Regions from separate parts of the Vibrio sp. 10N.261.51.F12 genome, predicted to be linked through region 2. Evidence: riboswitches for the same ligand, from Rfam matches in the RefSeq annotation. Region 2 holds a riboswitch; the other holds the start of a gene.
The links. Region 2 has a riboswitch for lysine ahead of AB4405_RS09225 (Na+/H+ antiporter NhaC family protein). Riboswitches for the same ligand answer to the same signal wherever they lie in the genome.
Positions count from the first base shown of each region.

Region 1: linked by a shared signal. The riboswitch ahead of lysC (lysine-sensitive aspartokinase 3) and the one ahead of AB4405_RS09225 (Na+/H+ antiporter NhaC family protein) in region 2 are both predicted to bind lysine.

Region 1 is NZ_JBFROV010000009.1:7-3,432, reverse strand. Features, by position in the region: gene AB4405_RS04785 (valine--tRNA ligase) at 1-53, shown strand, start outside; gene AB4405_RS04780 (alanine--glyoxylate aminotransferase family protein) at 162-1,280, opposite strand; lysine riboswitch at 1,457-1,633, shown strand; gene lysC (lysine-sensitive aspartokinase 3) at 1,733-3,082, shown strand; tRNA gene AB4405_RS04770 (tRNA-Asp) at 3,276-3,352, opposite strand.
Region 2 is NZ_JBFROV010000014.1:431,192-434,617, forward strand. Features, by position in the region: gene AB4405_RS09225 (Na+/H+ antiporter NhaC family protein) at 1-1,431, opposite strand, end outside; lysine riboswitch at 1,546-1,728, opposite strand; gene AB4405_RS09230 (H-NS family nucleoid-associated regulatory protein) at 2,412-2,819, shown strand; gene AB4405_RS09235 (inosine/guanosine kinase) at 2,880-3,426, opposite strand, start outside.

The DNA.
Region 1 (3,426 bases), on a different contig from region 2:
AAGAAACGTTAATTAAACTAGAAGAACAGAAACAAACCATTGCCTCACTTTAATGAGTAATGATTAAGCTTCACATAAGCTTCTATTAACGCTGGCTATTATAGTAAAAAACCGAGAGTGATAACTCTCGGTTTTTTTTATTCATTTAATATGACGGCAGACTATTTCAACACAGACTCGAGAGCTTTTAAGCACAACGCTACGTTTTCTTTGCGTGCCGCATACCCCATTAGCCCTATCCGCCATGCCTTACCGGCAAGCGCGCCTAAGCCTGAACCAATCTCCAGGTTATACTCTTCTAAAAGCTGTTGACGAACAGCAGCGTCATTGACACCCTCAGGAAAATAAACGGCGTTAAGTTGAGGCAATCGGCTTTCTTTCTCGACGACAAAAGTTAGCCCAAGTTTCTCTAAACCATCAGCCAATAATAAGTGCATGTCTTTGTGTCGTTGCCACGCGCGCTCAAGCCCTTCATTTTTCAACAGTACTAGCGATTCGTGCAGTGCATATAAGCTGTTGACGGGTGCAGTATGGTGGTAACTTCGCTTTCCTTCACCGCTCCAATACCCCAACACTAAACTTTGGTCTAGAAACCAACTTTGCACCGGCGTTTTCCGAGTTTTGATACTTTCAATCGCCAAAGGTGAGAGTGTCACTGGTGATAAACCAGGGACGCATGAAAGACATTTTTGGCTACCTGAATAAACCGCATCGAGTTGCCACTCATCAACAAGCAAAGGTACGCCACCTAACGAAGTCACGGCATCGACTATCGTCAGCATATTATTTTTCTTTGCTATCTGTCCTAGGCGCTTTGCATCGCTCACCGCACCCGTAGAAGTTTCAGCATGTACAAAGGCTAATAAGACCGCATCAGGGTTTTCTTCGATCGCTCGTTCGACTTTATCAATAGAAACTGGCTGCCCCCATTCGTCATCAACAACAATGGCTTGCCCGCCACAGCGAACCACATTTTCTCTCATGCGGTCGCCAAACACGCCGTTACGACAGACAATGACCTTATCCCCAGGCTCAATCAAATTGACAAAGCACGTTTCCATACCAGCGCTTCCAGGAGCAGAAACAGCAATAGTAAAGTCATTCTCTGTCTGAAACGCATATTTGAGCAACACCTTAAGCTCATCCATCATTCCGATAAACAACGGGTCGAGGTGGCCAATTGTCGGACGGCTCAATGCTTGTAAAACTTGTGGTGAGATATCAGAGGGGCCCGGTCCCATAAGCGTTCGATGTGGAGGGATAAAGCTAGAGATGGTCATAACAAATCCTTTTATTTTCTAATAATAATGAGTAAAAGATCTCTAAGGATAAATAGTTTGTTCTACAACGCATCTTAAATCAACAATTTCGCAACAACTTTGCTTTCTAGTATTTTTATTAATTTACACGTTCTTCATTGACATTTTCATTGTAAAAACGTTGAATAAACACGCTATCAAGCAGAAGAGGAGCACTGCCCAGGCAAGTGACAATGTGGAGCTTCAACTCCAATACATATCACCCATGGGGAGCAGTGCCGAGATAAGCTAAATTTGATGAGTTAGTTTATCGGTTAAACGGGCTGAATCCCTTTAACTGTCACCAAGCACATTGGTGAAGAGCTTCTGAGGTCTATTCTACTGTTGTATTCCTCTACTCTTAATTTCTCTTCAAAACATCGGACGTTGGGCAATTGCCCATGATATTACATTTGGAAATCCTGGAGAAAACTGTGAGCGCATTCAATGTAGCTAAATTTGGTGGCACAAGCGTAGCCAACTTCGAAGCAATGAGCCGTTGTGCTGAAATTATCGAAAATAACCCTGAAACAAAACTGGTGGTCATTAGTGCATGTTCAGGCGTGACGAATATATTGGTAGAGCTTGCTAACGGCGTAAAAGATGATGCCCGAAGAGCAGAGCTTATCGATAAACTAAGATCTATCCATGACAACATTATGGATAGCCTAAATGACGCGAGCTCAATTAAAGATCGTATTAATGCACTCATAGAGAAAATCACCACTTTATCTGAAGTAGCATGCATCGATGTCACCGCAAAACTGACCGACCACCTAGTGGCTTGTGGTGAAAGAATGTCAACACACATCCTTTCACAACTTATGAAAGAACGTGGCATCAACGCGATTCGATTTGATATTCGTGAAGTACTAAGAACAGATAATAACTACGGAAAAGCCGAGCCAGACCTTGAAGCAACAAAAATACTCGCAGACACCAAGCTAATCCCTTTATGTCAGGAACATGTTGTAATTACACAAGGGTTCATTGGTGCTGATGCTGATGGAGAGACCACAACGCTAGGTCGCGGAGGAAGTGATTATAGTGCAGCACTTATTGCGGAAGCAGTCGAAGCAAGTGGGCTAGAAATCTGGACTGATGTCCCTGGTATCTATACAACCGACCCTAGAATTGCCCCCAATGCTCGTCCAATCCCTGAGATTAGCTTTAGCGAAGCCTCTGAAATGGCTAACTTTGGTGCCAAAATCTTGCACCCATCCACTCTTTTACCAGCGTTAAGGCATCAAATTCCAGTTTTTGTGGGCTCATCTAAAGCACCACAAGACGGTGGAACTTGGGTTCGTCAAACTGTAGAAAGCGCGCCTCTATTCAGAGCACTAGCGCTTCGTAATAATCAGACGATGGTTACGCTACGTAACCCTAAAATGTTCCAAGCCTATGGATTTTTGGCAGACGTTTTCACGATACTTGCCAAGCATAAGATCTCCGTTGATCTTATCACCACATCAGAAGTAAGCGTCTCATTAACACTCGATCAGACCGACACAAGTGGTCACGCACCTGAACTACCCGCCGATGTAAAACAAGAATTAGAAGAGCTCTGTACGGTAGAAGTCAAACAAGGCCTGAGCCTAGTAGCCTTAATTGGTAATAAAATGAGCGAGAAGAAAGGATCTGCGAAAGCAGTGTTTGGCACGCTCGAAGCATTTAACCTTCGCATGATTTGTTACGGAGCAAGTCCACATAATTTATGTTTCTTACTTGATGCCGAAGTGGCAAAAGAGGCCGTGAGAAGGCTGCACGTCGACCTATTTGAATAATGTAACGTAGAACCTAGTCGTCATTAAACCTAAGCTCAAGCTACCCACTTGAGCTTTTTTAACACTTAACATTAATAGCGCTCACAGACATCAACGACTATGTGAAAATAAGTACTTTAAGACTAATAATCTTAATTTTTATTTTGTACAGACGTAAAAAAGCCCTAGTCTTTCGACTAGGGCTTAGTATAAGTGGCGGAGTGGACGGGACTCGAACCCGCGACCCCCGGCGTGACAGGCCGGTATTCTAACCAACTGAACTACCACTCCGCAGTGTCTATTCAGCATAATGCTATTTCTTGTTCTCATCTTTCATTAAAAAGATAACAACGAAATTAAAGCCT
Region 2 (3,426 bases):
CTGAGTGGATACGTGATCAATATGATTACAACGTGCTCCGGTTGATGACAGAATCGTTGTGTCGGAAATTGGTGAACAGTGGTCTCCAAATACAGAGCCCGCAAGCACTGCACCTAACATCGGTAGCATCATCGTGATATCCGTCGCACCAGCCATATCACCTGCGATAGGCAGCATAATGCCAAATGTGCCCCATGACGTTCCTGTCGAGAATGCCATCAAGCCAGCCAATAAGAACAAAATGACAGGTAACCAATGAACATCGATACTGCCTTGAACCGTTGATGACAGGTAAGCACCCGTTTTCATATCACCAATGACTGAACCAATGGACCAAGCAAAGAACAAAATGAGAATCGCACCGAACATCGATTTAGCACCGATCCACATGGTTATCGCGATATCTTTAAAGGCTAATTTTTGCTTAACCACAGTAAACACGGCTGTTGCAAGACCGGCACTGCCGCCATAAATCAACGACATGCCTACATCAGTGTTTTCAAACGCACCAAGTAAGTTAAATGGTAAACCATCAGAAGCGAGTGCTTGACTGCCGGTAAATAACATTGCACCTATCATGGCAAAGATTAAAACAAGGATAGGTAGCACAAGATCCGACACCGAACCAAAATCACTCTCTTTGATGTCGAGTTCTTCATTTAATTCATGTGCTTCTTTTGTGTCATTGTCTTTGTCGTGATCAAAGCCAATGCCCTGCTTCGCTCGTAACTCATGCTTACGCATTGGGCCAACGTCCAGTTGGAACCAGGCGACGGCGAATACCATTAACAGCGCAAAGACGGCATAAAAGTTCATCGGTATTAAACGAACATAAGCACCAATTGCGGAATACTCAGTAATACCATGACTAATTAAGATACCACTGACAATCGTCATGATGTATGCACCCCAACTTGAAGCGGGCATCAATACACACATTGGTGCGGCCGTTGAATCAAGAATGTACGCCAACTTAGCACGAGACACATAAAAGCGGTCTGTCACAGGGCGGGAGATAGCTCCCACCGCTAGACTATTAAAATAGTCATCGACAAAAATAAACACACCAAGGCAAGCGGCAAGCAGTTTTGAACCGCGTTTACTTTTAACTCGAGACTGAGCCCATTCGGCAAACGCTTTAGTTCCGCCGGATAAGGTTAATAGTGCAGTCATCATGCCCAACAGCAGCAAGAAACCAACAATACTCATATTCCAGATATTCAGGCTGCCGTCTTCTATTACGACACCAGAAACAGTATCAAAGACATAGCCTGCAGCATTGGCAACAGAGTAATCATTTAGAAGGAAGGCACCTAAAACAATACCTACTCCTAATGAGAGTAAAACACGACGTGTGATGATAGCCAAACTCAAAGCTACGAGCGGCGGTAGCAATGACAATGGTGAGGAAGCAAAATCGATTAAGTTCATGATCTTCAGAAACCAGTTTTAATTATGGTCAGAGATCTACTGCAGACATGCGTGTAACACATAGATTTCAACATAATGTTGAATAAGCGAAAGAAAAGCGATTGCTTTTCCAACCCCCACAGTAGCGCTCCATAGTTTAACAAATAATAGACTATGGCAGTGTTGTTCCTTTCAGAGACAACACCAGCAAGATAGTTTGATCTTCTATTCTCACTTCGGCGACCGCGCCTTTTGTTGTCGTTCATTGGCATCACCCCAACGACAAGTACTTTTCGCAGTCGCACCTCTACATCAAAAGCAAAATCATCGACTAACTTATAAGCTCACAGTTAGAGGAATGTTCTTACTTTTGCATTAGGTGCGCGCCATTGTACTTATCGAACTGTTAATTGCAACATCAATGTTGTGAAGAGGTTGTTACGCCTTATTACCTAGGCTAATTCAGGCATCATTCGCCTAGGTTGGAGGAAAGTTTTTCGCGGAATAAAAGACCGGCAATTGAGCAAAAGATAACAACGTTAATAACGATGTTGATGCCTCTTTATATGTCGATACCACTTTAATAGTGAACTTATAGCATGACTTAATCGCGCGAGCGCAGTTAGTATTGTGCTTTGGGCTATCAATATAATAGGTATTCCATTACATTTTCGATATCTGCGATGGACATTTGCGTTTCAAATAAGTTCCGTTAGCGACTTAGATTTATAAACTAAACTTTATAACTAAAGATTTTTTGCAATTAATATGCAACAAAACCAAACATCAATAACCCATTCTAATGAATGTCATACCGTGAACATCAGTCTCTAAATAAATTCATCTGTAATCATTAGTAACACTTAAAGTAATCTTTCTTAGTTTTATCAATTTTGTGTAAAGATTATTATATTTTCACTTTTGTTACACCTAATTCATTGTCAATATGGCCGATGAAGTTTATTATTAAAGCCGAACGAAACAAAATCATGGGAATTGTCATGTCTGAATTAACAAAAACATTGCTTAATATTCGTAGCCTACGTGCATTTGCTCGTGAACTAACGGTTGAGCAATTAGAAGAAGCACTAGAAAAACTTACTATTGTTGTCACTGAAAGACGAGAGTCTGATGAAGAAGAACGAGCAGAAAGAGAAGCTCGTGAAGCTAAACTGAGCGAATACGCACAGATGATTGCTAAAGATGGTATCGATGTTGAAGACCTAATCGCTGCATTATCTGGTGAATCTAAAGCGAAAAACAAAAGCAAACGTGCACCGCGTCCTGCTAAATACAAATACCTTGATGACAACGGCGCAGAAAAAACATGGACAGGCCAAGGCCGTACTCCATCAATAATCCAAGCCGCGTTAGATGCAGGTAAATCTCTAGAAGAATTTGAGCTTTAATCACGTATTCTATTGTGTTTAAAGACATATAAAAAAAAGCGCCTTTACGGCGCTTTTTTATTATCTTTCCCAGTATGCTTCTTCTAAGCTATCTTCTCTTTCCGGCAAACCTCGTGATAAGCGTGGTGAATGCTGAACCAATACTTCATAGCTTGCTCTATTAGAGTATTTGCATACCTGAGAAAAAGAAGAGTACGTTAAAAATTGATGCTGATGCTTGCTTGAATTAGGCACGTTTTCTTTATGGTGTTTATTTGCTGCCATGTCATGCAGTAGGGCTGAAAGCGCAGCATCACCCGCACCATTGGTATTTTTAATTTTCTCTGGTCCGCCCATATAAGGTGCAATATGAGAGTAAATTTTCGTTGGAGTGATGCATTCTTGCTTGATTGCTGGGCGGCTAAATTCATAGCGATTAAACTCTGCAATACTCCCTGGCAACAGTGGCAGTGACGTTTCGCGTTTCGCACTGTCTTCAGTGTAGCCAGCCATAAATAAACCGATAGGGCCTGCAGTACACAATACCAAATCCACCCAATCAAGCGCGATGTTTGATGCGGCCAAAGGATCACTTTCCCCTGTTAATGCTTCCGCTTCATCTTCATTC